Regions from separate parts of the Paenibacillus sp. FSL E2-0201 genome, predicted to be linked through region 2. Evidence: riboswitches for the same ligand, from Rfam matches in the RefSeq annotation. Region 2 holds a riboswitch; each other region holds the start of a gene.
What was found. Region 2 has a riboswitch for cyclic di-GMP ahead of NSU15_RS04645 (glycosyl hydrolase). Riboswitches for the same ligand answer to the same signal wherever they lie in the genome.
Positions count from the first base shown of each region.

Region 1: it holds a riboswitch for cyclic di-GMP, as region 2 does, so the genes downstream of both, NSU15_RS03090 (transglutaminase-like domain-containing protein) here and NSU15_RS04645 (glycosyl hydrolase) in region 2, are expected to answer to the same signal.
Region 3: it holds a riboswitch for cyclic di-GMP, as region 2 does, so the genes downstream of both, NSU15_RS01770 (anti-repressor SinI family protein) here and NSU15_RS04645 (glycosyl hydrolase) in region 2, are expected to answer to the same signal.

Region 1 is NZ_CP150154.1:672,035-682,647, reverse strand. It holds gene NSU15_RS03100 (helix-turn-helix domain-containing protein) at 1-347, shown strand, start outside; gene NSU15_RS03095 (IS3 family transposase) at 263-1,099, shown strand; gene NSU15_RS03090 (transglutaminase-like domain-containing protein) at 1,189-1,998, opposite strand; cyclic di-GMP riboswitch class I at 2,012-2,092, opposite strand; cyclic di-GMP riboswitch class I at 2,201-2,281, opposite strand; gene NSU15_RS03085 (class D sortase) at 2,406-3,056, opposite strand; gene NSU15_RS03080 (GtrA family protein) at 3,091-3,495, opposite strand; gene NSU15_RS03075 (glycosyltransferase family 2 protein) at 3,485-4,465, opposite strand; gene NSU15_RS03070 (phospholipid carrier-dependent glycosyltransferase) at 4,565-6,343, opposite strand; gene NSU15_RS03065 (glycosyltransferase 87 family protein) at 6,333-8,387, opposite strand; gene NSU15_RS03060 (glycosyltransferase family 39 protein) at 8,436-10,025, opposite strand; gene NSU15_RS03055 (NCS2 family permease) at 10,184-10,613, opposite strand, start outside.
Region 2 is NZ_CP150154.1:1,053,383-1,063,995, reverse strand. It holds gene NSU15_RS04655 (discoidin domain-containing protein) at 55-2,760, opposite strand; gene NSU15_RS04650 (glycosyl hydrolase) at 2,812-4,323, opposite strand; gene NSU15_RS04645 (glycosyl hydrolase) at 4,476-6,020, opposite strand; cyclic di-GMP riboswitch class I at 6,033-6,112, opposite strand; gene NSU15_RS04640 (sugar phosphate nucleotidyltransferase) at 6,249-7,622, opposite strand; gene NSU15_RS04635 (UDP-glucose/GDP-mannose dehydrogenase family protein) at 8,312-9,652, opposite strand; gene NSU15_RS04630 (glycosyltransferase) at 9,657-10,613, opposite strand, start outside.
Region 3 is NZ_CP150154.1:392,456-403,068, forward strand. It holds gene NSU15_RS01765 (2-oxoglutarate dehydrogenase E1 component) at 1-2,098, opposite strand, end outside; cyclic di-GMP riboswitch class I at 2,571-2,655, shown strand; gene NSU15_RS01770 (anti-repressor SinI family protein) at 2,683-2,838, shown strand; gene NSU15_RS01775 (helix-turn-helix domain-containing protein) at 3,047-3,376, opposite strand; gene NSU15_RS01780 (TasA family protein) at 3,536-4,156, opposite strand; gene NSU15_RS01785 (signal peptidase I) at 4,248-4,835, opposite strand; gene NSU15_RS01790 (hypothetical protein) at 4,837-6,018, opposite strand; gene NSU15_RS01795 (aldo/keto reductase) at 6,399-7,376, opposite strand; gene NSU15_RS01800 (PadR family transcriptional regulator) at 7,494-8,057, opposite strand; gene NSU15_RS01805 (MDR family MFS transporter) at 8,063-9,583, opposite strand; gene NSU15_RS01810 (metal-sensitive transcriptional regulator) at 9,965-10,237, shown strand; gene copZ (copper chaperone CopZ) at 10,291-10,491, shown strand; gene NSU15_RS01820 (heavy metal translocating P-type ATPase) at 10,605-10,613, shown strand, end outside.

The DNA.
Region 1 (10,613 bases), 380 kb from region 2:
AGGCCATTCGTTTACATGTGGAGGAAAGATGGACTTATCGGAAAATTACGGAGCATTTTGAGATACAAGATCAAGGACGGGTAAAGAGATGGATGAAGAAATACCGAGAGCTAGGGGAATTTGGGCTACTAGATCAACGGGGGCGTCGTATTGAATATATCGATCAAGATAGGTATGTTCAAAAGCTCAAACGGGAAAATGAAATGCTAAAAAAGTGTTTGGAAATCTGGATGCAGGAGGTGAAACGCACAAATATAGAGTCATTGAGAACGCTGCAAAAGAGTATGCCGTTAGCAACCTGTGTAAACTCTTTAGGGTCTCTAGAAGTGGATACTACGCTTTCATGAAGCGCAAAGGAACAGATCGGGATCAGGAAGCAAAGGCGCTCATTCAGAAGGTCTATGAAAGGTATGAAGGAGTCTACGGTTATCGCCAAATTCAATTGTTCTTGCTACAAGACCACGGGGTTTGGATGAATCATAAGAAGGTACTCAGAATTATGCAGGATTTAGGCATTCGTTCGAGGATCCGCCGAAAACATCGTTGTAATTATGCTACTTCTGAAGGAGACCGTGTGGCGAAAAATATTTTGAAACGGGATTTCAAAGCGGATGCTCCCAACCAAAAATGGGTGACAGACATTACGCAATATCGTGTAGGCGAAAAGTGGCTCTATCTTTCTGCGATTAAAGATTTATTCAATAACGAAATTATCGCTTATCAAATGAGCGCTAGGAACGACAACGAACTGGTTCTCCGGACCTTTGAGCAGGCGTGGAGTCAGCAAAAAGACGTGACTGGACTGATCGTTCACAGCGATCAGGGATTCCAATACACGTCTCATGCATACCACGACATGCTGCCAAAGGTTGGGGCCCGAATCAGCATGTCTCGCCGAGGCAATTGTTATGACAACGCCTCTATGGAGAGCTTCTTCTCGCATCTCAAAACGGAAGGACTCTATCCTTATGATATCCGAAATATGGATGAGGCACAAAGGAAAATTGAAGATTACATTCGATTTTATAACCAACATCGGCCACAACGAAGGTTAAATAAGCTGCCTCCGGTAGAGTACCGGAAACAGCTTATTGCCTAGGGTCTTTTTTCAGTGTCTATAAAATGGGGGCTTGACCAATTATTAAGCTGGTTGTTTATTTAATAGAGTTATGATTCTAGCGTTTCAAATTAATAGTATTTTGCTGCAGTATACTTACTTGAAGCCTTAATAAAATCCGTATTCTTCTTACTCTTCGCTGCCGATGCATCTACCGTGGTATCAATAGTAACCCATTTCCCATCCATCAATACTTCATTCCATGCATGGTATTGCGTAACGTAGCTAGTATTCCCCATCACCAATTTAGCAGGCACATCTACACTACGCAGCATTGCGGCAAAAAGAGAAGCATAGTCATAGCAGATTCCTTTTTTAGTATTCAAAGTGTTGTTAATGTTCGGAATGTAATCTGTTGTTACGTTATTAGCAAGAGAATAATCATATTGTACATTAGCAACTACATAGTTATAAATTGCCTTAACTTTTTCTTCATCTGTTGTTTTACCTTTTGTAAGCTCTTTAGCCTTAACGATTGCTTTATCAGAAGAACTCCATTTCACATTCTGTACGGAGCCCAAATATACGGAATTTGAGTCGTTCATAGTTAAATCTACTACTTCAGAATAGAGAGCCTTATATTTATTACCTGTTGTATTCTCAAGAACAGAAACTTTATAAGTCCCATTCCCTTGTTGCAAAGGGAAGTCCTCAGCTTGTCCAGAAGCATATAAATTGTATGTATAGCTACTGTTATCTTTTGTGATCATCAGCTTAACTCTTTTATCTTTTGGAATATCGTAGTTAATACCGATTACACCTTGAGCCAATTTGGATGTATTCAACCAGTTTGAATCTGCGCTTGCAGCTTGAGCTGTGCTTACTGGAACCGAAGTAATCAGCACGAACAGCGCCACCATCATAAAATAAACCTTTTTCACGGATAAAACTCCTTTCGGTAGCTGGCTGCCATCCTTTCGGGAAGGCCCTTTAGCTTTGCGTCCCTACCTTTCGATAGGTTTGCCGTTATCGTATAAGCTCTATCTGTTCTAATTTCACTAGACAAATTAACAGAATAAGTCCAAGTAGAAATATGAATCTTAGATTCTTATATATTTCATAAAAACAAAAAAAGCCTCTTCATTCGGTAACTGGCTGCCATCCTTACGGGAAGGCCCTTTAGCTTTGCGTCCCTACCTTTCGATAGGTTTGCCGTTTATCGTGTTTAGCTTTTATAGTCTTATACTACCATATTTATCCTCGTAAACAAGAACAAAATTGCTAGTTTTACTATTATTTTATAGTTATCTCTCTGTATTTCAGTTCTCTTGTCATTTCTCATCAACTATTAGGTAAGCTTAGCATGAACAATCAAACGATGTGTAGGATCTACTAGTGGATCACACGTAATTAGAGTAAGAATCTTATCCTTGTTATTCCCGTCAAGAACAGACACATCACTGGGAAGTACAACAGAAATATCATAAACCTCGTAATTATATACCTGATCGCTCGTTTTTACCGTGATTACATCCCCAACCACAACTTCATTCAATCTGTTAAACAATCTGCCCGTAGTTCTAGCTCTATGAGCAGCTATTGCGGCGTTCCCGATTTCTCCAAGCGGGGCCGTTTCTTTCATATGGGCCGCAGCATGCTTCATATTTGCTTTTGTTGCTCCTTCTAATACTGGCAGCTTCAGATCAATCTTAGCAATCTCTATTAATGCGATAACTTTGCCGCCCACTTCAATCTCCGGTTCTGGCTTTTCTGTTTCTTGAGGCTGTGCCTGTGCATCTAGAACGGATTCCTCTGCTAGTAGCTGAGTGACCTCGGCATATCTACTCTTCAGATCAGGTGGTGGAGTGCTTTCGATGGTGCTCAGTTCAGCCGTTTCTAATAGCTTCTCCTGCTGCCAGTCGTTATACCATTCGTTAGCTTTTGGATAAAGCATGATAAGGATCCCAGCCAGTATGAGCACATACGAGAATTTACGCATGATTTTCACCTCCGTGGATTGGTTCTACTGCACTTTAGAATACCCATTTACGACTTCCGAAGAAGTTAATGATCACCGTCACAAACGTTACTAATACCTTAGAGATCAACACTTGAACGCCTAGTTTGTCAGTCAACAGATGCATTAGCAACAGCGATATTCCGAGCACTACCAGATTCAGTATGATAAACTTCAGCAACTGAGCCTTATCAAAGCCCTCTTTACTGCCACGATTGTGATCCTTGAAGGTAACTTTTTTATTCAAAATAAAGCTGTTCGCTGTCCCTGCACTATAAGAAATCACCTGTGCCAACGCATATACCATTCCAAGTGAGTTCAGTAATGTGAAGATTACGAAATCAATTAGGGTATTCACCAAACCTACGGCATTAAATTTAAGAAACTGTATAAATGCAGCGCGTAAGTTCTTATCTGACATTATTGTAGTCCTTCCGGCGATCCACTTGTTCCTCGTTAGGATATCCTTTGGTCTCACTTACAATATATAGCGGTCTATCCTTAGACTCGTCATAAATCCGTCCAATATACTCTCCGATTACACCTAACAGCATTAGAACGATACCATTAAAGAGCAAATTGACGCCTACAATGGAAGCCCAACCTGGAACCGTCCATGATGTGAAGAAGATTCTTTGAAATAAGACGAAGAATAAATAGAGAAAGCTAGAAAAGGATAGGAAAAATCCAACATACGTAGCAATCTTAAGTGGTTTATGGGAAAAGGAAGTGATACCATCTAGCGCAAAACGAATCATTTTCTTGAGCGGATACTTGGTTTCACCTGCATAACGTTCTTCCCGCTCATACTCCACCATCGTCTGCTTAAAGCCGACCCAGCTTACCAACCCTCTGACATACCGATTTTTTTCCTTGAGCCCCCGTAAGACATCACATACTTTACGATCAATAAGACGGAAATCGCCTGTATCCGTAGGAATGTCCACACTTGTCATGCTGCTGAGCAGCCGATAAAACAGCTTCGCCGTTACCTTCTTGAACATCGTCTCCCCACGGCGCTTCAGCCGCTTCGCATACACAACATCATAGCCCTCTTTCCACTTCTCGATCATTTGCAAAATGACCTCAGGCGGATCTTGAAGGTCAGCGTCAATAACAACGACCGCTTGACCTTCTGCATAGTCCATGCCAGCTGTAATCGCTACCTGATGTCCGAAATTACGCGAGAAGTCAATTAGCTTGACGCATTCATCTCGATCACTGATCTCCCGAATCATCTGGGCTGAACGATCACGACTTCCGTCATTAACGAAGACTAGCTCATAAGTATCGCCGCATTCGTCCATTACTTTTTTCAAACGTTCGTAAGTAACGCTAATTACTTGCTCCTCATTGAACATGGGTACAATTACACTATATCTGGCTTTCACCTTTATTCCTCCTACAAGCTTTATGGAGCGTTACATCTTCCTATTCTTCCTAATAACGCTGTAAGCATAAACTTATTGTTATAGATTCTTTTTTAAAGCTTAGAAAACCCAAGAAGGGAACCAACGCAGCATGTTCTTCACGTAATCACCGCTAACCTGCATCCCTGATAGGACTGGGTAGAACGCGACAAAGAGCAGTAACGCAACAGCCACATAAGCATAACGAACGTAACGAGCCTCAGGAAATTTACTATCTAGTAACTTCATTATATATACAATACCAAGAATCATAAAAGGTACCATAGCAAAATAATGGTAGATAAAGGTTTCTCTCGGGACAAGCATCCACGGAACATATTGTGAGAAAAAGGCGATCCAGATCATGTACAGGTTTTTATCTTTGCGTTTCAGCGTAATCCACAGCGTTGCTAGCATTGCAAAAATACCCGTCCACCAGATAAGCGGATTCCCCATAGTCACTATACTGCTGACCTGACCTTCCGGCAATCCTTCACTGCCACTGAAGAACCAGACAGGTCTCTTCATAAACGGCCATTGCCACCAGGAGGATGCAAAAGGATGTGTAGCTACAAGCTGACTGTGGTAGTTGTACATATTCTTTTGAGAATCAATCAAACCTTTAATAGTAAAGCCCTCTGCAGATGCAGATAAACCCGGAACAAAAGATAAACTATAAATAATGACCGGAATGATTACGAAGAATGCAACACAACTAGCTAAAGTAATGATGGTATTCTTCCAGAACGAATTTACAGCTTCACGACAGGTACCTAACAGTTCCTTGTCTTTGATCTTCCCTTCCGCGAGCAACCGCCCCGAAGCTTGGTACTCTCTGTAACGCTCGAAAAGCGAGATAGCTAGCATAATGGCCAGTCCGGCTCCTCCGTACAGTACAATCCACTTGGAGGCGACACCAATTCCGAAGAATAAACCTGACCAGAATAACGGAATCAAAGTTTTTCTTAAAGGTTGCCTGAAGAAATTCATAGTGTAATACCGCTGCATGAAATAAAACATCAGCATGATGAAGAATACTCCGTATACATCGATCGTAGAGATTCTTGTTTGCGTGAAATGCATGAAGTCCAGTGCGAACAATCCTGCCGCAAGTGCTGCGTATTTACTCTTTTTAAACAGACGCAGTGCCATCACATAAATGAGAGGCAGCATGGCAATCCCGAACAATGTTCCAATAATACGCCAACCGAATGGATTGACTCCGAACAATTCCATCCCTACTGCGATCAACAGTTTGCCGAGTGGTGGATGCGTGTTTTCGTAAGGCACAATCCCATGTGTATATTCATAAGCTGTCCGCGCATGGTAGATCTCGTCAAAATAAGTGCTGTTCATAAAGTTAGAATATTCTGGGATGATTGACTGCTCATCAAAAAGATTGGCAGGCTCTCCTCTTTTAGCGACTGCATTAGCATCCGGAGTTACACCGGCAATGGGAAGAGGGACTCTTTCTCCCCCCTGCTCATAAAATGCCATTTCATTTAAAGTGAAGCCCGGAGAGGTGACGGTAAACTTCACGTATCTTGCTGCAACGTTCAAAGGTTGGCTTTTCCAGATGAAGACATTGCCAACGTCCTCATTTACATCTAGAGGATTGCTCCAGACATCAGGAGTTTCACTGAACTCAAACTTAAACTTACCGGTACCTACGCCACCGAATATATTCACACGTTCTAATTGTTTACTCTGCCCTAGATCTACATAGAAGCTTTCACCGCTAGCAGCAGGCTCCCACAATGTTTCCGGAGATTTAGTAGATCCAAGATTGTATAAAGCAATCGCCGCGTAAACGGCAGTAATAGCAAGTATACATATCCAATCTATACGCTTAAACTTCATCGTTCAATCTCCCTCCTCTCTGTTGCGGTTTTATTTGCTTGACGATTTTAAGATCTTCTTCGTATTTTTCTTCAAGAGTTGGTGGTGCTGGAAGAGGTTGTACTCCCCCGCGAACATACACATCGTAACCGATGTAGAGCATGTATAGAAGTAAGGTTAGGTTAGCTATAGACGTGACCAGTACGATTCCATCTGCACCTGGGTTTACACCTGCATTTAGATGGGTCAACGTATAAGCTACATTGATATACTGCGTTAAGCTGAATCCAAGGAATAAGGATAGAAAACGGCGATCCCGACTTGCTATATAAGTGAACATACAGAGAATAACAGCAGGGAACATATAACGTTCATGCATTTTGGTGCCAAGCACAAAGACCACTACAATGAGCGCCATACCGATAAAATAGGATTTGGATAGATCTAAGCGATCCTTTTTAAAGGAGAAAAACGCTGCTACAGCCACTGCCACTAAAATAAATATGAAGCCCCATACACGGTAAGTGATGCCCAGCCAGGTTAGGTCAAGGGATGACCACATGGGGTCAGTCAGTGCATATAAATTAAATGCATTCACTGAAGAATAAGGATAGGAAGATAAAGTACTCTTATACAGATTAATAAGGCCAACTAAACCACCGTTATTCCAGAAAAATGGTGCCGCGAGCAATCCGAATATCCCTAATCCGTACAAAGCTCCAAATCCAAGCTGCTTCCAAGCGCGGTGATGATAGAAAGCAAACATCAATACCGGTGTAAAGATTAACGCTTGTGGTTTAATTAAAGTTGCTAATGCAAACATAATCGCGGATTGAACAAACTTTTTGTTCGCAGCCCCATGAATACTGAGCAACAGGAAAATCAAAAAGAACGAATCTGCTTGTCCCCACGCCGCTGAATTAACAAGCACCGCCGGATTAAATAGGAATAATAGCGTTAAGCCAAAAGCGATCCCCGTGCCAAGTTTTTTGCGAGACATTTGATATATGAAGTAACCCAGCACCAAATCAGAAATAATCGCCGGTAGTTTGAACAGCAAATTCTCTCCGCCCGAGCCATGCGCAAAGCCAAATACACCGCGAATAAGACTAAGCAGGGACAAAATGTACAAATAACCAGGTGGATAATCAGCAAAATACCCTTCTTCATAAAACTTACCTGGACCTAAATCAACCATACGCTGGCCCCAAGCTATAAAGGTATTCATATCATTCTGGTAGCCTTGAGCAGTAAGACCGATCCAAACCCTTAGTATAAAGGCAATCCCGATGGCAATGCTCAGCCATTTGGAATAGACATTCTCAGGTTGCTTCATAAGCTTCTCACTGCGGAATACCTTGGTATAAAGCACTGCAAAAAACACACTGAAAAGCGCTGAAATCAGCAGCATCTTAGTTGGAGATACTTTATGTGGGGTGTCTGCTTTTTTATCACCAGCATCCTGGCTAACAGCTGCACTATCTAGTGAAATGACGTTGGCTCCTTCGGGAGCAGCGTCTAATTTCTCTACAGACAAATCATCAAAATAAGCCTTACCTTGAATTAAGCTAGAGTAGCCTCCCAAACTTGCACCTATGCCGAATTCCTTCTGCTTAGGTCCTGTCTGACCTATGTATTCAAGATACTGCCACTCCCCTGCCGTATCCGTTACGCTGGGATAACCCCCACCTACTCCAACAGCAAGTATATTGGCACCCATTCCCTCGCCTGCGGTACTTACTACTTTGATCCATCCAGAGATTTTATAATAACTATCCGGTGTTGCTTTAATCGTCTGCACCCATTTCAAATGATTGGGTTCGATATTCTCAATGACTGCTGCTTTACTACCGGAATGAACCTCGTCCGATTGGATGGAAAGTATGCCGGAGTTGTCTCCTGAAATCCACATATCCTTAGTCCAGTTAGAAGGAGCATCCTCTCCCCCCTCCTCAAAGCCAGGGTTCTGCAATAGATTCCCCTCTGCATAAATGCTTGTTACAGGAAGCAAAAACAATAACAGCATCAATACAGTCATTGCGGCCGTACGTGTACTCTTGATCATCGTTCCAACCTCACCTCGTCCTATATTCTTAGTCCAGACTTTACTGCTCTATAAATCGCCGCCCGTGATCACTACCGTATAATTAGCAAATCTCTTAATCTTGTAGTTCTCACTCAGAGCAGGAATAGTATCACCGTTCCAATAAATATAAGCAGCATTCTCTCCCGGAACTATCATCGGACTCCCTAACACGAACACATATCTTCCAAAAGTATATACTTTCTGAAAGGCTGCTCCCGGATTAGTATACTTGACCGTTGCCAAGAAATCATTCGGATTGATTTTCTCATAAAAAAGTGCATAAATATAGGGCATATTAACCTTATCTGTAATATAAACCTTTCCTTCACTCTCTTCCGACGCATACTGTATGGCCTCGCCGATTGAATTATAGAAGGCTGGTCCGACTCTGTCCGGAAAATCATTAAAGTATGCGCTGCAAAATAACACAAAGCACAAGCAGAACCCTGCTATAGAAACAACCCCAAGCCCTTTAATCTTCTGTCTTACCCACATAAATCCTGCAACAAGCAGTAAAATGATTGGGTAAAAAATAACGTTAATACGGTTAATATTCACATTCGTCACGCAAGCCATCAGCACAGAAACTAATAACCAGATCAGAATGATAGCCTGTCCCCGTCCTTCATGTTCGCGCTTGGGTAGTGCTTTTAGCATTACAACAAGACCAATAAGGACAAAAGGAAGCGCAATGGGATACGCATATCCGTAAGGTGAGATCGAATTCCATAGCAGACCATCATTTCCACTAATCATAAGCTTAATAAATTCTCGAAAATGACCTGCTGCGGTATGAAATAAGTCTCCGCTGAATACGGATGATACCTGCTCCATACGTGGTGTAGTCAATCTAGGGATCGTAAACAACGGAGTTTCTATACTCTGCAGCTTCAAGCGATTAATCATCACAAATAGCAATATAGGCAGAGCTATAATTATAAACAATATTCCGTTCCATAGAATCGCCCGAAGTTTCAGGGCTCTTATATAGAATAGAAGAATCGCAGTGGCTAAAGCAAACACCGGAACAAAAAAATACGCCGTTCCATAAGCATAAAGTGAGAGCCCTAATAGAATAGTATAGGCATAGGACCATCTAGGGTTTTTGAGTGTTTTCAATAAAAAATAAACGGAAAACAGGATCAGAGTAGGAAACAAATTGGACTCTAGAGCCCATCTAGACATCATAATATGCCAAGGATTAATCGCGATAAAGAACATCGCTGCATTACCTGCTGCTCTGAAAGTAAATAACTGTTTAGCCACAAGATAGAACACAATCATGCCAAGCAGTCCCATAATTAGACTGACAGCCCTCACAGACATAGGTGTTAACCCAAACAACCAAATAAAAGGCATGGATAAGTACGCGTAGAGCGCATTTTGCCCGCTTCCCCAAGCAATCAAATGGACCGGCAGATGAACACCGTTCCGGTCTATCCCATAATGAAGAATTGAATAAGCGTCATACCCTATTGAAGCCTCATCCTGATTTAAACCTGGAGGTATAGAACCTATGTAAAGAATACGAATTACCGCTCCTAATAAGAATAACAAGAGTGGCCATGGATTTTTTTTAATATATAAATATGCTCCATTTAACCTACTAGCCAACATGCATCACCTCTTCAACAATATAATCTATATCTTAGATGATGAAAAGGCATGAACAATGACTACCCTTTTCCGTAAAAAAACAAATAAAGAATAAAAAAAACAGCCCCTTCAATAATGAAGGAGCTCTAGATGAATATCAGAAATGCTATATATTTATGCTAGCCTTCACTACCTAGGAATACATAACGGAGAATAATTAGGATCGCAAGCACCCACATCATCCAGTGAATATCGTATTTCTTCTTACCTGCTAGGTTAGCAACAGAAGCAAGGATTACATAAGTTACGATACCAAAGGAAATACCGTTAGCAATATTATAAGTGAATGGCATGATAACAAGCGTTAGGAACGCTGGAATCGCAACAACCATATCTTGAAAATCAATTTGACGGATGGATTGTGCCATCAGCACACCTACGACGATCAGTGCTGCAGCTGTAGCAGATCCAGGGATAAGAGCAACTACTGGTGCAAGGAACAATGCAAGCAAGAAACATACACCCGTTGTTACGGCTGTCAGACCTGTACGTCCACCCTCAGCAACACCTGCTGCGCTTTCTACAAATGCAGTAGTAGTAGAAGTACCC
Region 2 (10,613 bases):
GCAGAGGTTATTTAGTATGCGCTATAAATGATTACATAAATTCAAATGGTAGCCTTATTCTCTGGAATACACCTGAAGCTCTTGAATGGACCAATAATTCCCGCCAGCTCCGTTCTGTACAATCTTGATATACCTCGTCTTCACTTTAGAGAAGGATATTTTAGTAAGCTCTTTCGTGCCTTTTCCAGAGGTAAGTTTGTTCCAGTTCTGAGCATCGTCAGAAATATAGACTACATAGTCTCTTGGATAATCAAAAGGTGAAAGCGTGCTATCCAAATCTATTCTTTCAATTTCATGTGCTTCACCCAGATCAATCTGAAAATACTCTCCGGAAACCTGATGTTTCCCCGTATCCCAGCGCGTGCGCCGATCCCCATCGATGGCAAGACTCGGAGCTGAGGCTGCCGTATTCACATTTGAGGTTACCTTCCATTTCGTACGATCCAGAGGAACCAGTCCGGTGGCTGTAATCTGAACTTTATCGGACAGTAAATTGGAGCCAGATACCCTTACCGCGTAGGTATATAACGTCCCTTCACGTAAATTATGATCCGTATATTCTGTAAGCTTCACATCAGTAGCTGCCACCTTCATTTCCCCACCGCTACCTTCAGCACGAAGCAGCTCGTAGCTTGCTCCCGGTGCCTCCAGCCAATTTAATTTCACAGATAAACCTTTTGTTGCCGCGGCTTTGAATCCCTTAGGCGCCGACGGTTTTACTTCAGAGGAAGGCTGCAAAATATACTGTACAGCCTCTCCCGGAGCAAGTTTCTCCGTAAAGGTTAACGTGGGAGTAGCCTTTTTCCCTGTTACATAACTTCTTGCTTTTTCATACGTATCCCCGTTTCCAAAACGTTCCCCTTCATATATAACGTTTTTCGGCATAGTCACATTTACACTCACGGTCTGCGGAGTAGACTCAAAGTTAACGAAATTAACCAGTACCTTATTCGAGGTCGCTCCGCTTCCCGCAAGAGGCTTCAACGTGGAAGTATCCACGGCCCGAACATAAACCAACTTATCGGCTAACACATCTTTATTTGCAACTTGATAAGTTAATGGAGCTCCATGCGTAGCATAAGCAAGACTAAGCCTTCTCATGATGCTGACACGTGAATCCTCATTTTCTTTTGTATAATAAATCTCTGTGGTCGCCGGATCATGTTCTTCTAAATTAAACCCGTATTTGAATAAACTGAAATCCTTAAAAAAAGCAGCATGCTGCACAAACATATCCGCATAACCGATATGTGCACGCATGATCCGATCGAATACCGCGGCTGTCCGCTCCGTTGCCCCGTATTGATAGGCGTCCACATGACTGTCCGAGGTACCAAATTCAGTGGTCAGCATTTTTTTGCCGAGTCCATTGTCTGCGCCAGCGAAAGTCTTCAAATTCTCTGTAAAGCTTCCCCCGTTACTAAAAATATAAGAGTCGCCGTACGAGTGTCCATTGGTCAAATCCGTAACCTTCTCCAGCTCCATACGCTGCTCTGGATCACGTTCCCATCCATCCGGATCTCCACATGCCTTCTCAGTTCCCTTCTGATTACCGCAGGAGTCCTCACTGTAGCCCGGCCAATACGCCCATCCTGGAGCAACAGTTTGTAAATGGGGCGCGATTTGCTTGCCCTTTTTATTTAGCCAGTCCGCAATCGCCAAATTTACTGCCTTAGAACGATTGAATAGCCCTGGCTCATTATCTACCTCATAGTATTGAAAATAGGGGCTATATTGTTCAAAATAATCTGTCAGCTTTTTCTCCGCATCAGCAGGCAACGATCCATCTGTCTTAAGCTTAATATCACCAGTATGCAAATACAGAGCAACCGCCTGCATGTTGTAATCCTGCAATACCTTGTAATATTCCATCATATTCGAGCAGGATCTCCCGACATCACTAGCACAGCTGGTACGCATCACATTACCGCTATAAGCCATACCTAGCCATTTGATAACATAAGGCAAGTGCGTAACTGCACCTTCATCAAAATAAAACTGCTTATTATTCACTACTGTTCCGGTCAGTGTGTAGCTGCCATGAATAGGCTCGGAAATTGGAGCGTTAAGAGACTCTAAACGGAGATTATCCCATGTCCACCAGGAATATTCGTCTTCTTTGTCACTGCAATATAAACAGCGAACCGTTTGCAGCTTCAATTCGTTTGATCCTATCTTTAATTGCTCCTTGGGGATATATAATTCATAGGTCTTTTGAAAGCTATATTTACTTTCTGTGCCAGCAACGCCCGCAATTTGAATGATCCCCGACAATTGATGATTGGAAAACACACTCATTTGCGGCACAGATTTATAAGCGTCTAGAATACCTACGCTAAATAAGACCCCGTTCTCCGGGATCTTATTTAGCTGATATGTGATCGTTAATTCCGGCTGGGTCTTTCCATTCAAGCCTGCAGGCAAGCTCTGAAAAGCCGATGATTTGAGCACTGAAGAAGTAACATTAAATTCCTTCTTGCTGCCGGAAGTGCCACTCGCAGCAAATTCAGCTGCTGAGCCATCATGTTGTCCCAGATTCCAGATCACAGTACCATCCGGTATTTCTGCTGCAAGATCACTTCCTGTAGACAGTCTCGGTATATTGGCACCTACCTTATAATCATTCGTTCTATTCGTTCCGAAAACTGAGACAGACAACAGAAACAAGACGGTTAATGCGGCGAATTTTAGTAATAACAGTAATGGTTTGTTTGCTGATATCTTATTTTTTCTATTAGATATTCTCCTCGTTATTCCCATCCATAGGTCCTCTCTTTCTTTCGGAATGTCTTGCCCTATCATTTCATTAGATTAAGGAAGGTACAATGCCCCTTGTGGAATCACCTGCTGCTTCTGGCTGGAACTCTCCCATAGCAAGCGAAGATTGGCATCCCCTTCATTCTCATAATATTCAATTTGGATATCATAAAGCGTTCCTGCTGTGAGCGGGATACTACCTTTATGAAGGGTTGAACTTTGATTTTTCCAATTGTCGATAATCAGCTTTCCGTCAATCCAGACACGGACTCCATCATCAGAGGATGCCGAAATCATATATTTTTCACTGAATTTGGGTTTGAGTTTCCCTTTCCAGCGTACAGAAAAGTGATCTTCATTTATCTCTGATGCAGGTGACCCACCATGCCAATTAAAATCAATCTTACGGTCATTGCGGATAAGCACCGGTTCTCCCTCTAAATCAGTATTGTTATAGTATTCTCCAGTTAAACCCGTTGGGGTTACCGGTGCTATCGAAGGGACTTCTGTTGTGAGAACATAATCCTCTCTCGATACTATAAACGAGTTATTCATGAAGCTTTTGATGGACTGTGGCGTATTATTTTCTGTCAGCAATTTGCCCCAGGTCATCATATAAACCCATTTATTTTGTTTGTTGGTTAATACATCCGGGTTCGGCAGCTGCCCACTTTCCCCGATTCCGATAGGTTTATCTTCAGCAAGTGTGAGCAGGTCCTCATAGTAGGACTGCTTATAATCATTATTGTAGATATCCGCAGCCAGAACATCGACTTTATCTGCACTGGGATAATAGGCGGCATAAGAATCTGCCCATTCATTCGGCGCGTTTGGATTCCACACCCACAGTAGATTATTCAGTTTGTGTGTGTTTACAAAACGATCATAGACAATATTCCAAAGCGCTGAAAAATTGTCCTTTTTCCCCCACCAAAACCAACCGCCATTCATTTCATGGTAAGGTCGCCATAAGACTGGAACCCCAGCATCACGCAGCTGTTCTAAATATCCAGCGATCTCATCTAGATCAGAGATTAGACTCTTATACTGAGCCGTCCCAGGCGTAACATAAGCATTAAACTTCTCTTGACTGAGACTTCTGTTTACATTGGACCATTCTGGAGAAGTTCCTGGCAAACTCTGATGGAATGTCATGGCTACAATGCCACCCGTCTGATTCCACTCCATTGCACTGTCAATTACTGCTTGCCGCTGTTCGGCGATTGTCCTTTTGGATTGATTATTAATCGCCCCTAATTCATAACCATGTAGAACGGCATTTTGTCCCGAAGTATTCTTCAGCTTATGAACCAGTTCATCTGGACTTTCTAGATAATCATGCTGACCAGACAGGATACCTTTGCCACGTAGATTCACCAAATTACTCAACAGTTGCTTGGCTTCTTCAGAAGCTGATGGATTGCTTGGTATAGCCGGGGGAAGAGAGGAAGAAACACTCATAGCCTTCGGAAGACTCTTAACCTCTCCCCAAGGCAGCAAGGAAAAAATAATAAACACCGGTAATATAGTAAACAACAATCTGTTTTGCTTATAATATTTACGCAAATAAATCCTCCTTTCGGTAGCTGTACTGCCTCCACAGGTAATAAATAACATACCTGTTATCGGACAATCGTCTTCTGACCTAATGAGGACTATAGCTTAGTAGCTCTGCAATAACGCAGAGCTACTAAGGATCGACCTTTAATTTTCATCAATCAGGAGACATCCGGAAGAAAAAGCGCACTTGCTGGAACTGTCTCTTTAACTTGACTAGCACTTTCCCACATCAAGCGGACTCTCGCATCGCCTTCATTTTCGTAATACTCCACCTTGATATCATATAGCTGACCAGCCTTCAGCGTAATATTGCCCTTACGCTCAGTGCCACTTTGCTTCGTCCAACTATCAATCACAGATTCCCCATTCACCCAGACACGGATGCCATCATCTGATGTAGTGTAAAATGTATATTGTTCATCATATAAGGGCTTAACTTTACCGCTCCAACGTATGGAGAAACGATCAATCCCAAGGGCGGCATCCGGCGATCCTTGCCGCCAATTGAAATCGATTATTGCATCGGTTCTAATAAGAGCTGCTGCTCCCGATAGCTGCATGTTGTTGTAATACTCTCCTGCAAGCCCCTTCGCGAGAGGAATTGCTGCCTCTCCCTCTTCTTCGGGAGGTGCCGGTGCGGCGCTAGGTGTGGGTACCAAGCTATTATTTAATTTATCTCTAGTCAGGGTATAGCTGCTATTCATAAAAGTTTTGATTGTATCTGCACTGTTATTCTCATAAAGCATTTTTCCCCAGCTCATCATATAAGTCCATTTACTTTGTGATTGTTGAAGCTTCTCCAGATTAGGCATTTCACCATTTTCCCCGATCGCAATCGGTTTGCCCGCGGCTAGACTCAACAAGCTATCATAGTATTTTTGCTGGTAATCATTTTCGTATATGTCTGCTGCCAGGATATCTACTTTATCAGCTCCTGGATAAGTTAACGCATACGGATCTGACCAAACATTGGGAGCATTCGGACTCCATACCCATAACAAATTATTTAATTTATGAACGTTAACAAAACGGTCATACATAATATTCCAAAGTTTAGAAAAGTTATTTTTCTTCCCCCACCAGAACCAGTTCCCGTTCATTTCATGATAGGGTCTCCAAAGTACCGGGACGTTCGCATCTCGCAAGCTTTTTAGAGATACTGCCACCTTGTCAAGTTCAGCAATCAGACTGTTATATTGCTTGGTACCCGGTGTAACGTAACTATCGAATTCACTTTGGCTAAGCGTTTTTTTAACATTATCCCAGTCATAAGAGGTGCCCGGCAGGTTAGCATGAAAAGTCATAGCTACGATCCCGCCCGCTTTATTCCAGTTGATGGCGCTGTTTACCACATTTTGACGCTGCCAGGACATCGTTCCTTCAGACTGGCCACTGATCGCACCCATTTCATAACCGTGAAGAGCTGCATACTGTCCGCTGGTTCCCTTAAGCATATTGTTAATTTCATCTGGACTTTCTAAATAGTCATGCTGGCCAGCAAGGATTCCTTTTCCTGAGATTGAGTAAAAATAGTTAAGCAGCTTTACGGCTTCAGGTGAGGCTCCCGGGGTAACTGGCGTTCCAGAATTTGAAGCAGCTATGACAACAGACGGCGAAATTCCAACAGTAAGCGGAAGTGCAGTCAGAAACAGGACGAGTGACAGAAATGCACCAAACAATCGATACGTACGGTAAGCTTTCAAAATAATCTCCCTTTCGGTAGCCAGGCTGCCACTCTTTCGAAGGCCCTATAGCTTTGCGTCCCTACCTTTCGATAGGTTTGCCTTTTCAATTTAAGAGAAATAATCTCTCTTACCGTAAGTATCGACGACAATTAATGATATATTTAGTGTTTTTATGACTTTTTTTGATAATTGAGTCAATTTACCTGTTTTAAGAAATTCCGAATTGGTTAAATAGATAGGTTAGACCTATGAAATGAATTGTTGTAGTTCTATATCATTCCAGTCTAAAGTAATACGAATATTATCTTCTTCTACTAATTCAGAACCCGTCTGTACCTCTATAAACTCAACATCCGTCAAAGCAAGGATTGCGTGCTTCGTTCCTTCCGGTATACGTACCACGTCCCCAGCCTTCACATTATGTTTTTTCTCATTCAGCACAATACTTGCTTCGCCGCTGACGATTGTCCAAATTTCACTACGTTTGCGATGTAACTGATAGCTGATATTATTCCCCTCGGATATAAAAATCCGTTTAGTCAGCACTTCATTGCCCTCGTCATATTTCACATAATCAATAACTTTGTAATGGCCCCAGCGGCGTTCCTCGTACATCGGTCTCTGTTCAAAGGTCTTCAGCACTTCTTTAATCCGTGGACTCTCGGCTTTATGGGTAACTAGAATCCCATCCGGGCTAGCCGCGATGATCAGATCCTTCGCACCAATTACCGTAATTGGAATATCCAGCTCATTAATCAAGCAAGTCCCCTCAGAATCCGCCGTCACAAAACCCTTGCCTACATGCTTGCTGCTCATTTCCTCTGTTAGCGTATTCCACGTTCCAAGATCCTTCCAGAATCCATCATACGGCTGTACCACAATATGTTCTTCTTTCTCCACCACTTCATAATCAAAGCTGATGGAAGACAATAGCTTATATTGCTTCTGCAATTCTTCATATCCTAAAGGCAACCCTTTACGCTGCAAAATATCTAACAAGTACCCTAGACGGAAGGCAAATACTCCGCAATTCCACAATGCATTTTGCTCGATAAGCTGTTCTGCTTGTATGCGGTCTGGCTTCTCTTGAAAGTGACTCACCTTCATAAAACCGTTCTCCCCCGCCTCTTCGGTGGTAGGAATGATATATCCGTATTTCTCTGAGGCGTGTTCAGGAATAACACCCATTAGAGCCAGATTTGCTCCACTTTCTAGCATAGTCCCTTCAAGCATAGCTATGGTATCGAAAAAGGATGCTTCTACATAAGGGTCAACAGGCAAAATCGCTACCGTCTCCGCTGGAGAAACACCTGCAACCGAATAAAGATAGGTAGCTGTTAAGGCGATAGCCGGAAAAGTATCCCGACGCTCCGGTTCAACGATAATCGGCACATGACTTCCCAGTTGGCTTTGTATCATTTCTACTTGGCCGCGGCCGGTGGCCAGATAAGATGATTCTGCCATCCCCGCTTCCTCCAGCTGTCTCCAGACACGTTGTACCATCGACTCCGGTTCACCTTGAGGGCTTTCAAGTACCTTTAGAAATTGCTTTGAACGTGAGTCGTTGGACAACGGCCATAACCGTTTACCTGAACCGCCTGATAGAAGTACCATTTTCATAGATGAACCCTCCTTGAATTATGGAAATCGAGCATATTTGAATTGTTATCAAAACGTCAGCTTCCGCTTAGCCTTATTTCGAGCGGATGCATTAAAAAAATTTGTTAGGTATGAACCACTCCAAGGGATTTTGGACTTCCGATCGCTGTTATCCTCAGATTTCCTGATTGAACCGCTTCCCGCGGTAGAAATCCGAGGATAAAGGCGAACGCTAACGCTTCTACAGTTCCAAATTCCCTTTCCGTTCTTTACCTAACCAACTGCTTCTTAATTCTAATCCGTGCTGCACCGGGCTGTGCCAGCCGGAAGCAAGCACGTTTTTCTAAAGATTGGCTTCTGCTCCGGGGAGGCAGCAGCAGCAACTGCAAGAACAACGGCAAGAGCAAGGCTAGTTGCCACCACGGGACAAAGACAGAGACAACTACAAATGCTACTGCTACTGCGGTATATAATCAGAGTACCTAACTTTATAAATTGCTTAGAAACTTAAGATAAGGGAACGGAGTGGCGGAAGAGAATTTTGGAACTGGAGGAGCGATAGCGTCCGCCTTTGTCTGCGGATTTCTACCGCTATTAGCGGTTAAAATCAGGAAATCTGCAGACAACAGCGGCTGGAAGTCCAAACATTCTCTGGAGTCACGCCTCACCCTTAAATAGAAAAATCACAAGTTCAATCAATATAACTCAGATTAAACCGCTCCAGCCACACTAGCAGAATAACCGCTCAATCCACCCATCTGCGGGCGGCCGACAGAATGATAAACGAGGCCGGTACCCTCGATTTGCTCCTTGGAATACACATTGCGTCCATCGATCAGCACCCCATTACGCATGCTTTTCGCCAGCTGATGCAGATCAATGTCCTTGAGTAGGCTCCAATCGGTAAGCAGGCATACGGCATCGCTGCCCTCAGCCGCTTCCTCTGGCAGATTGCACCAACGAAGCTGCGGATGATCATATTGCTGCCTGAAATTTGTAGCTGCGATTGGATCATACAGTTTAACCGTAGCCCCTTCAGCCACCAGCGCCTCAACAATCTCTCTGGCGGGAGCTTCGCGGACATCATCAGTGTTAGGCTTGAAAGCAAGCCCCCAGATCCCAATCGTCGAACTGCGCAGACTGCCAAGTGATTCATGCAGCTTGGAGATGATCATAAACCGTTGTCCTTTGTTCACTTCGACTACAGATTTCAATAATTTGAATTCGTAATCGACGTTGCCCGCAATTTGAATGAGCGCATTAGTGTCTTTCGGGAAACAGGAGCCTCCATAACCGATGCCAGCCTGCAGGAAGGATGACCCGATTCTTTGGTCCATACCCATTCCTTGTGCTACTTCGGTTACATCAGCTCCCACTTTTTCGCAAATATTGGCGATCTCGTTAATAAAGGAAATCTTCGTGGCCAAAAATGCATTCGAAGCATATTTGATCATTTCAGCACTGCGTATATCTGTTACAAATACATTTACTGTGAAACCCTTATGAAGCTCGCGCATAGTTGGTTCCAGCTCTGGATTATCGAGACCAATGACAATTCTATCGGGATGGAGGGTATCGCGAATCGCTGACCCTTCACGTAAAAACTCAGGAGCAGACACGATATCAAAAGAATGATGGGTAGATTTAGAGAGCATGTTGGAGATTTTCTCATTTGTTCCTACGGGAACTGTAGATTTTGTCATTATAATTTTGTGCCCTTCCATCGCTTTAGCGATTTCAACAGCTGCATTCTCAATGTAGGTTAAGTCTGCTTCACCATTAGGCAACGATGGCGTACCTACTGCAAGGATGATAATATCTGAACGACGTACCGAATCCTGCAGATCCGCAGAAAAGGATAATCGTTCCTCACGAAGATTCAGTTCAATCAGTTCCTCAATTCCCGGCTCATAGATGGGTGATTCCATCCGTTTCAGCTTCTTAATCTTTTCCTCGTCCTTATCCACACAGATGACATGATGTCCGCCCAGTGCAAAACATACGCCAGATACAAGACCCACATACCCAGTACCGATTACTGTCAGCTTCATACAATCATCCTCCTTTTAGAAAATTGACGTAGGCCTGCTCAACATACTGCTTGAACTTAACCATAAACGCCTGCTCATCAAATTTACGTGCATGCTCCATAATTTGATCGATATCCCAAGCGAAGGACTCTACCTCGTAAATAGCCTTTAGTAGATCCTCCACTTCTTGATGCTGAAAGAACACACCATTTACATAAGGAATAATAGTATCTAGTGCACCACCTGCTTGATAAGCAATGACCGGTCTTCCCGCAGCGTTCGCTTCCAGCGGTGTGATTCCAAAGTCCTCTTCTCCCGGAAAAATAAATGCTCTACACTGTGCCATCATTCCGGTTACTTGCTCATCCTCTAGCCGGCCTAAAAACGATACATTGTCCTTAGCCATGCCTTCGAGACGTTTACGATCTGGTCCATCCCCTACGATGTACAGCTTAAGACCGTTACGGTTAAAAGCCTCTACAGCTAAATCAATCCGCTTGTAGGAAACAAGTCGAGATACTATTAAATAATAGTCACCAATGCTAGAAGAGCTTGTGAAACGGGCTGTATTAATCGGTGGAAATATGACATCTGCATCCCGGTGATAATAGTTCTGAATCCTTGTCTTCACTACTGAAGAATTGGCTACGAACTGATTCACATTTTTAGAAGTCCGCTGGTCCCACGATTTGAGCTGCTGCATGTATACCTTAAGCATTTTCTTGAACAACCCGGAATTCGACTGACGTTCCATGTAGGTGTCATAATCCCATGCAAAGCGCATAGGCGTATGGCAGTAACAAAGATGAAACGTATGTTTAGGAACTTGAATACTTTTCATAAAAGCACTGCTGGAACTCAGGACGATATCGAAACCGCGAAAGTCCAAATCACGGATGGCCATTGGGTAAAGTGGCAGCACCCCTTTAAAATTGGTCTTTACCCCCGGTATCTTTTGCAGCCAAGAGGCACGTATATCCGC
Region 3 (10,613 bases), 660 kb from region 2:
CTTGGCCTGCATTCGCGAAATCGCCATATTGTGCCTCCCAGATCACGAAGGTTTCTGGTGCGAACACATTATAACCATACTCAAAGCCTAGTACCGATGCCTCTGACAGTGGACTGTTGTACACGCCAAAGGAAGCGCGGGAATCACTCAGCTGATGAAGCGGAGAGAACAATTCTCCGGTCTTACTGTCGTGCAGCACTAGATGGCGATGAGCGAAGGTTCCGCGCTGAGCATCCTGACCGCTCAGGCGAATTGGCGTACCATCCTTAAGAATGGTAGCGAAAGCGAGAGACTCAGCGAGTGCCCAGTCGACCTTTTCGCCCTCATTCAGTGCATCCTTGCGACGCTGCAGAATTCGTTCCAGCTTCGGATAGACTTGGAATCCTTTTGGAACAGTCAGCAGTTCACGATTGATCTCCTGCAGACTGGAGACGGATAATGCTGTAGAGCCTGGCGCAGCGTGTTCCGCATCTAGCGGAATGAAGGCTTTCGGTTCTTTTTTCTTGTGATTGCCTTCCTTCATGCTATCGTACGCACGTTGCAATACGCTCTCTGCTGCAGCATTCATCTCCTTAACATCATCGGCTGTCAGAATCTTTTCACGCTGAAGTCGCTCAGCATAGACCTTGTAGACGGTTGGATGTTTGCGCACCTTACTGTAGACAATAGGCTGTGTAGTGTCAGGATCATCCATCTCGTTGTGACCATGACGGCGGTAGCCGATGAGATCAATTACGAAATCCTTTTTAAATTGGTGGCGATATGCGCTAGCTAAGCGAACAGCTGCTACACAGGCTTCCGGATCATCGGCATTGACATGGACAATCGGGATTTCGTACCCTTTGGCGATGTCACTGGCATAATGCGTAGAACGGGAGTCTTCACTTTCTGTCGTAAAGCCGATCCGGTTATTTACAATAATATGGATCGTCCCACCATTTTGATAACCTTGAAGTTTGCCGATATTAAGTGTTTCTGCAACAATCCCTTCACCTGGAAAAGCAGCATCACCATGCATCAGCACCGCCATAGCTTTACTGGTATCAATCTTCGGCAATCCTGCAGTGCTGCGATCTTCTTGAGCGGCACGAGTAAAGCCTTCCACGACAGGATTAACGAATTCCAAGTGACTTGGGTTATTTGCTAGTGTTATTCTTGTGCGTACGGTTTCTCCTTCACGGACAGCACGGTCTGCTCCGAGATGGTATTTTACATCACCCGTCCAACCATAGTTAATGCCTGTAGAGCCTTCGGAAGGGAAGAGCTCCTTGTTCGGAGAATGATGAAACTCTGAAAATATAATATCATAAGGTTTACCCAAAATATGTGCAAGAACGTTGAGACGGCCGCGATGCGCCATGCCCATGAGAATATGCTCTGCACCGTCATGCGCAGCAGCACGTACGATTTCATCGAGCATCGGCACAAGAGCGTCATTGCCTTCCAGGCTGAAACGCTTCTGACCTACAAAGGTCTTGTGAAGGAAGGTTTCGAATTGCTCTACTTGAATTAGGCGATTCAGTAGCTCTTTGCGTTCTGTATTATTCAAGGGTGCTGGTGAGCTTGTGGATTCGGCCTGTCTATTCAGCCATTGTAATTCTTTTTCCTCGTGCACATGCCCGAATTCATAGGCGATAGTCTTGGTATATGCTTGACGCATACGCTGAACAGCATCCCATCCGGTGTGCACATCATTTGGCGCATTCTCCCAAATGAGTGTGGCAGGTAATGCAATCAGATCCTCACGAGTCAGCCCATAGGTTTCGAGTTCGAGATATTTAGCCATGGGGTTGTGGTCCCGCTCAAGCGGATCAATGTCAGCGGCCATATGGCCATATATACGAATATTAGCGATTAACTTGGAAGCTCTTACTGCCTTTCTAAGCCATTCGGTGTCTCCCGAAATGCGAGGCTGTGGAGCCGGTTCGCTATCCGGTGTTAATGGTGGGGGACCCGAATTTGTAAAAAGCTCGCGATAATTATTCTCTACGGTGGATGGGTCTTTCACAAACTGCTCATATCTTTCTTGAATGTAGCCTAAATTGGGTCCATAATACTTACTCCAAATGGATTCGTTATAGGGCTCTTTGGCTGCCATGAATACATCCTCCTCAACGGATGAACTCCATACGTGACATTTTGTGTCAATGCTTGTAGGAGCTGTGATGATTGCGGTTTCATTCCTCATCTTATTGTGCTACTTTCCACACATGTAATCAATTCATTCTTTCGTCTAATACGTTCGCAAAATGGTATGGGTTAGCTTGTTCTACTAAATAAAGAGTTGTTCTTTTTTATTACCCATTCTAAAGGCCTACTAAAATGATTCTATTATCCTTAATTTTAACTAAATAGGGATTGGGACATTATTATATTGGCTTATATAATTTTATGAATAAGACGAGTATCGCGATAATAGGACAGGAAATTCTATAAAAGAACTTCTATTTTTTGTTTTTTAATGGAAAAACTAATCAGAAATCGACACACTTTTTCACTTTAGTATAGTATAATGTTATTGCAGTTAGCGTTTTTCATATATTTCAAAGTAGATCCTTTCACGTAAAGGGTCCAGTAAAAGGTAAACTTGCCGAAAGGCAGGGGCACAAAGTCGCGGGTCTAAGGTAGAAATACTATGACAGCCGGATTGCCTGGGGACGTAAAATCTTAGGAGGAGATTTTTTGGACAAGTCCAACCAGGGAAGCAACAGAGAACAGCAGGTCATTGATCTAGACGTAGAGTGGGTCCATTTATTATTAGCAGCTAAGAAGGCTGGCATAAAGGCAGATGAAATTCGTCGCTTCTTTCATGAGAAGACTGTGCAAGCCGTGCAGTAATACATTCAGAGCATTACATATCAAATGAGCACAGCGATAACTCGCTGTGCTTTTTTTCTTTATATTAAGAAGCTATAAGTTTCAGATGACACACTGTCCTTATATTCTAGTAGAATATAAAACGCCTTCGCAGTCCATATAGGAGAACGAAGGCGCTTATGCTTGATAGTATGAGTAGAAGAGGATCTTATCAGATCAGATGGAAGGATTAATCCTTCTGATCCAGGCGCCATTTCTGGTAGTCCAGAAACTCCTTGAATTCGCGTTTGCTTATGCCTGAGGCCATAGCTTCCTGCACCAATCGGAACCATTCCGAATCTAAAGGTGATTCCTCAGCATCATTAGGTTCTCCATAGAGCAAAGCGTGGATGGATACCTGAAGCGCGTCGGCGATCTTTTCGATAAATTGGATTGAAGGATTGGATTGGATGTTTCTCTCCACATTGCTAAGATACGACTTAGCAACATCCGCTCTGTCCGCAAGCTCAGATAGGGACAATCCCTTTTCTAGGCGGAGATGCTGGATACGTTGGCCCATATTTTGTGGCACTATGCTGACGCCCCTCCGTAATTTTTGTTATTAGTATAGCAAATATCAATAAATTCGACAAAGATTATTGTAAAGAAAAAAGCAGCATCTACTTATCCGCTTTCCGGAATAAGAATCTGCTGCTCTTCAAATGGAAGACTTATTAGATTATTTAGCGGATCCAGCAGTTTGCTTACCTACGAAATCCCAAGTCAGAGTTAATGAATCTTTTTGGAAGTAGTTTTGCTCTTGGCCGTTATCAACAAATTCGAATTGAACGGTGAAGCTATCATTTGTGCCGGCCTTAATTCCAGATGCTTCGCTAGTACCCCAGATTGCATCAAGTCCAGTGTTTTTTACGAGATCCGGTGTCTGAGTCTTCAAATCGGCCAGGGTAGTTTCCCAAACTACTTTCTCTTCACTACCAGGTAAGATGCCGCTTTTATCTTTATTCACCAGGAATTTAACTTTGATGAATTTTGCCAAATCGTTAGCGCCGTTGTTACCACCTACATCATTAATAGAGGTAGCTGTTTTGAGGAGGATCGAACCGATATCAAGTGTACCGTCATTTTTTAGTTTGAAGTCTCTTTTGATCGTATCGCCTGGCTTCAGATCCTTCAAATCAACGATAACAGAAGGATCAGAGTTCAAATCCAGTGTACCTGCTGCGAATGTAGCGGTGCTTTGTGCAGTGTCGCTAAAGTAAGCGAAAGTTCCTCCACCAATCAATGATAAACCCAGTGCTGCAGATGCTACGCCAAGACCCAATGTTTTTTTGATACCCATAATTAAAATTCCTCCTCGGTTTTTGTGGTTTTTTTATAAAAGTTATATATTGTAACTTCCGGTTCGTAAGCGGAAGCGGACAATCAACGAATTACTGTATTTCAGTTGGAGGTGGAGAGGTGGGCAGTATAGCCGCATTTTTCTTTTCGAGTGCAGCTACAGCCTTCCATGATGAATACAGGGCATAGAGCAGGAGCATCAAGCCTGGTACGATCATGAGCACAACACTTCCAGCTTTGGAAACTGCGAAATTCATAGCGTAACCTACATAAGGTACGGTGACCCCTGCATACTCAGCTACAACATTCGTGGAACTGGTAGGGTTCATATCAGGCGCATCATTGTTATCGCCTTTCGTGCGATACATGGCTTCACCAGTAGCATTGTTCATTGTTGCTTCTACAACACGGTGAGTAATGAGCAGGTTTTCTTCATTTCTAAAGGTGATAACATCGCCTTTTTTGAAGCGATTCATATCTCCTCCGGGTTTTAAAGCGACAATCGATCCGGTTTGAATCCCTGGCTCCATCGAACCTGAGAGTACCGATTTGATCTGGTATCCGAAGAAGGCAGGTTCACCGCCGGAGGCCTTGGATAACACTACGGCTATCACCAGCAGAATAAAGATCACAAGCATGATGCTCGATAATGTATTGTTGATCATTTTTTTAATCCGCATATTATTCTCCACCTTTGTCTTGTTGAGGGGCCGAAGGAGCTGGTGTTGCTGCCGGCGGGGAAGAGGTTGTAGCTTCCGCCTTTGGCGTCTCCTGAGGAACCTTTTGCTGTGGTATATCTTGTGGAATCGTTGGCTCTTCACCAACTTCCGGATCGACCGGGTTAGTAGCTGGGGCTTCAGGTTGCTCTTTATTTATGTTCTCTGGAGCAGCTTCACCTGTCGGTGGAGTCGCTTCCGTTTTTGCTTTCTCTTCAGCTTCAGCTTTCGCTTTGTCCTCTGCTTCTTGCTTTTCTTTTTTCTCCAGGGCCAAACGTTCTTCTTTCTTCGCTTGTTCCAGCGCCTCTAATCGGGCTTTCTCAAGGGCTTCCAATTGTTGTTCGCGGGTTTGACTGATCAATTGGAGCTGACTCTGAAGAGTGCTGATGCCTGAAGTAGCTGATTCTTTAAGATCATTCATTTCAGTATTGAGATTTTCATAAGTGGACGTAAGTTCGCTAGAGATATTGCCGGCCGGCTGACCAAAAGCAATCAGGAAGGGTAACGGCTGCTGAAACGCCTCGTTGCGTAACTCGGGTTGTCCATATACATCACTGGTCACTACCGAAGTAAAAGGAAGACCGATGTCGTGAATGGAATTTAGGTATTGAATGACTCCATTTAAGGAAGCATTCAGGGATTCAGAGATTACACCATTTTGATTCAGACTGCTTTGCAGCTCACTGAAGAATTGCTCATCCTTGATTTCTAGACAGTTTGAATCTAGAGAGGTCATATATCCTCCAATCTGGAATAAGACGGCTGCTGCTGCATTTAGCTCACTATTGATGTCATTCCAAATCTGACTGTTGCTAGCCAACTGCTCATTAACGCCATCGATTTGGGATTGAAGTGCGGAGATTTGCGTGGAAATCTCTTGCGCTGCGACATCAAGCTCATCCAGTGACATGCCTTCTATTCCCGAAACGTCTGAGAGACTGCCTGAAGGGGTATAGCTTTGCAGTGATCCTTTTAGAGCAGTAGCTCTTTCGATATGATCTTTGAGTTCTGTTAGAAGCCCTTTGATCGAGTTTGGAAATACTTCGCAAAAGCTAATTGTGCTAGTGGTTTGCGTAGTAGCTCCAAAACCACCATAGGTACTACCCACTTGCTGCGAGGTAGTCAGAAACAAGACGGAGACAGCCATTCCTGATTGCAGAACACGTAATCCGATTTGCCTCTTTCTTTTAGGTCTTCTTTTTGCTGATCTGGGTCTCAGAGGAATACCTCCCCTCAATGTCTTGAATTTCTTTGGTTCGTTATTGTTGTTCTTTATTAAGAACGACTTCTGTAATGAATAATACATGGAATAAATTGAAAAGAAAACTGTCAATAAGTCTCGTTTGTGCTCTATAAAGAACAAAAATGTTAATTTATCTCTATTTATCTCTATTTATCGCTTGATATCTATTTTTATTCGCAATAGAGAACGATGTGTAAAGAAGTGACTGCATTAAAAATAGCCTAATCATGCGAGAGGCACGATTAGGCTATTAAGAATCCTTTGGAGTTTAAATGTGGTTTGGGTTAGGGAAGACGAGTACCACGTGAACTAACATATAGGTCATACCATTCTTTACGAGTAAGCTCCAGCTTGTCCGCATCGGCGCAGGCAGCGATACGCAGGGGATTCACAGTCCCAATCACAGGCTGAATAGCTGCCGGATGGGACATTAACCAGGATAGCACTATGGCTTCAGGTGTTGTTCCTTTTTCATCTGCAAGTTGTTGGACCATGGCAGCTGTCTGGACGATATTCTCTGGTTGATCGACAAGCGGACGTCCACTGAATAGGCCTTGTGCAAGTGGGCCCCAAGCTTGAAGCTGAATGTTCTCCATTCGACAATGCTCTAGGGTTCCCTCAGGAAAGGTAATATCCTTCCAGGGTTCACGGTTTACACTGATTCCAGCATCGACCCAGCTCAGCTTGGCTAGGCTCATATGCAGCTGGTTTACGATAAAGGGTTCCTCGCAACAGGCTTGCAGCATTTTGATTTGCGCTGTGCTCATATTGGAGACGCCGAAATGGCGAACCTTACCTGCTGTCTTCAATTGATGCAGAGCAGAAGCTACTTCCTCCGGATCCATTAGGGGATCGGGCCGATGGAGCAGCAGAATATCAATATATTCCGTTCCTAGTCGCGACAATATTCCATCTACACTGCTTAGAATATGCTGGCTTGAGAAATCGAACACATTAGAGCTGTCTCCAGGCTCCATTAGCTTAATACCGCACTTCGATTGAATAATGATTTCTTCGCGGAGCCCTGGGCGTTCTTTAAAAATCTGACCGAATACCTTCTCGGCCTTACCACGGGTATAAATATCTGCATGATCAAACATATTGATGCCAATAGAAAGTGCAGCTTCGACGGCATCATGTCCCTGCTTAACATTCTCGGCGGTAATCGGTTCATGATCCCACTCTCCGCCAAGTCCCATACAACCTAGAGCAATACGGCTGGCTGGTATACCGCGCTTGTTTAAAGGCAGCGTTCTCAACAATGTGATTCCTCCTAGGAAATTATGATTGTATATATTTACACATTGTACACGCTTAGATTCTAGTATGGTATTTATTGTATCTAGAAAAGCAAAAAAAGAGTAGGGACCTTAAGGTCTCTACTCTGTATTGAGCGGTGTTCCAATGTCATTCAACTTGCGTGCTACAACGTCATCATAGAGACGTTGCAGCCATTTTAACTCAGTAAGGGTGTGTTCATAGGTGCCGTACATAAGATGCAGGGCGGAACGAGGAACAATAGGGATATGCTCTTCATACACCTGATATGCCAGATTCACTTGATGCTCCGTTTCACGGATACGTTCCTCTAGTAATTTCTCCACCTTGCTTTGATCAACATGACGCGACATGGCTAGAGCCATATACATCGGATGATAGAAGGGCTCGTTCTTTTTAATTTGCTGTAGAATTAGCTGCTCGAATAAATTTTTACCTTGCTCAGTAATACCGTAAATGGTTTTGTCTGGGCGATCACTGCTGCTAATCACCTCTAAAGCTTCAATATAGCCATCTTGTGCAAGTTTATCGACAGCGTAATAAAGAGACCCGAGCTGCAGCTTTGTAATCCGGTCCATGGAGCGCTCTTTCATGACTAGTGTAATTTCATAGGGGTGCATATTTCGTTCAAGCAATAGTCCGAGAATAGCCAATTTCATCGACATAATCGTTACCTTTTATCCTCGGACGCCTGAGCAGTTTTACTCGGAATGGTGAGGCGGTCTTTTGGCATAAGCAGCACAAAGACTAAACCTAGGATGGCAGGAATCATAGCCCACATAAAGGTATGTGCGATAGAAGAAGACAGTGCACTAGAGATTTTCTCTAATATTTCCGGTGGAATCTTGGCTCTTGCTTCAGGTGTCAGGGCTGCTCGTGGATCACCGAAGGCCGCTGATTGCTCACTTCCGCCAAAAGCATCGCTAATACTGCTAGTGAAGTTATTACGCTGAATAATACCGAAGATCGTAATCCCAAGCGTCATCCCAAGAGAGCGCATAAAGGTACTTGTTGAAGTTGCCGAACCGCGTTGGCGCATGTCGAAATTATGGATCGCCGCCATGCTTAGTACGGAGAAGGAGAAGCCCACGCCGAACCCAGTTAAGGCCATAAATACATTCAGCATGAGACGGGAGGTATCTGGTGACAAAGTGCTTAGACTGTAGACACCTGCGACAAAGCAGACTGCGGACAGGATCATAATATTGCGGAAGCTGGTTTTGGTTGTAAGTAGACCACCGGTCTGACTGCCCACGACCGTACCGATCATCATCGGCATAAGGATCAGTCCAGAGTTCGTAGCGGATCCGCCAAATACACCCTGTACAAAGATAGGAATGTAGATGGTGGCTACGATAAAGGCAGAGCCATAGAACAAGGCTGTCACACTGCTTGTTGCAAACAACCGTTTACTGAACATCGCGAACGAGATAACAGGTTCAGCCGCCACTCTCTCAATGAGGATGAATGCCAGTAAGAGTACAGCGAAGCCGACGAATAAGCCGAGAATGACACTAGAATCCCAAGCGTATTGATTGCCTCCCAGCTCTAGCGCAAACATTAGGCAGATAATGGCGCCGACGAGAGTGAAGGCTCCCCCCCAGTCGATGCGCTGTTTAGCGTGAGAGATCGATTCTTTGTAAGAAGTTGTGATCAGAAAAAGTGCAATAATTCCGAGCGGCAGGTTAATGTAGAATACCCATTGCCAGCCTACATAGTCGGTAATATATGCACCCAATAATGGTCCGAGTACACTGGAGATTCCGAAGACGGCACCGAAAAGGCCGGTCAGCTTTCCTCTTTTTTCTGGAGGGTAAATGTCGAAAACGATGGTGAAGGCGATAGGCATTAGTGCACCGCCGCCGATCCCTTGAATAGCCCGGTAAATACTGAGTTGTGTAATACTGGTTGCAGTACCGCACAGTGCTGAGCCAACAAGAAAGACAATCAGACCGAATATGAAGAAACGTTTACGTCCATACATATCCGAGAGCTTGCCGAAGATAGGGGTCCCAGCCATTACCATGACCATATAGGCCGAAGTGACCCATACGATTTTGTCCAGACCGCCAAGGTCGGAGACTATGGTTCCCATAGCTGAAGCTACAATGGTATTGTCCATCGCGGACATCAGAATACCGAGCAGCAGGCCGATAACTACGAGTTTAAGATTACTTTCTTTAGTATGCATGCTTCGCAGGCTCCTTTTTCTAATAGTGATAAATCCGTTCAAAAAATGTTCATAGGTTAGAAGCAAAATTTATTATATTCAAATTTGAATAGGGTAGCAATAGTTTTTTCAAATATAAGAAGCATAAGTTTCACACAATACTATACTATATGTCTTATATTTCTCGCTTAAACGCTTACCGTCCTTATAAGGACACCGCAGGCGTTTATGCTTGAAAAAATGGGATTTAGGGGATAGGGAATAAAGAACGCCTCTTGACATACCCTACGGGGGTATATTATATTATTGGCAAGGAGGCTGATTCTTATGTCTACTAGTAAGCAAGAACAAACTGAGAAATCCTGTGAAGCTGACTGTCATTCTTCAGCATCTGGAGAACGAATGAGTCATCATTCGACAGATTTCAAAAATGGTTTGAATACTCGCCTCAACCGGATTGAGGGCCAGATCCGCGGGATAAAGGGTATGATAGAGCGGGATACTTATTGTGACGATGTGCTCAATCAGCTCGCAGCGGTTCAAGCGGCACTAAACGGTGTTGGTAAGATGCTGCTGGAAGGGCACATGAAGAGTTGTATTGTTGAACGAATCGAAGCCGGTGAACATGAGGTTATCGATGACCTGCTAATTACGGTTAACAAATTAATGAAATAATAAGCTAATGCTCTTTGAGCATGGCTTCATAAAATTTACTGGAGGTAATAATAATGTCGAACGCTACATTAAACGTTGAAGGAATGTCTTGTGGCCACTGTGTCAACTCTGTAGAGAAGGCTGTAGGTAATCTTGGAGCTACTGCAAAAGTTGATCTTGCTGCTAAAAAAGTTTCCGTTGAGTATGATGAGAACAAGGTGAGCCTTGGAGCTATTAAAGAAGCTATTGAAGACCAAGGGTATGATGTAGTTTAATTTGAAGCACAGTAATAAGGCTTGGAGCTGTTTGGGAATTGCCCAAGCTCCAAAGCCTTTTCTTTTTTTAGAAATTATCATACCCTATAAGGGTATGAGGAGGCTTGGAAATCATGGATAAG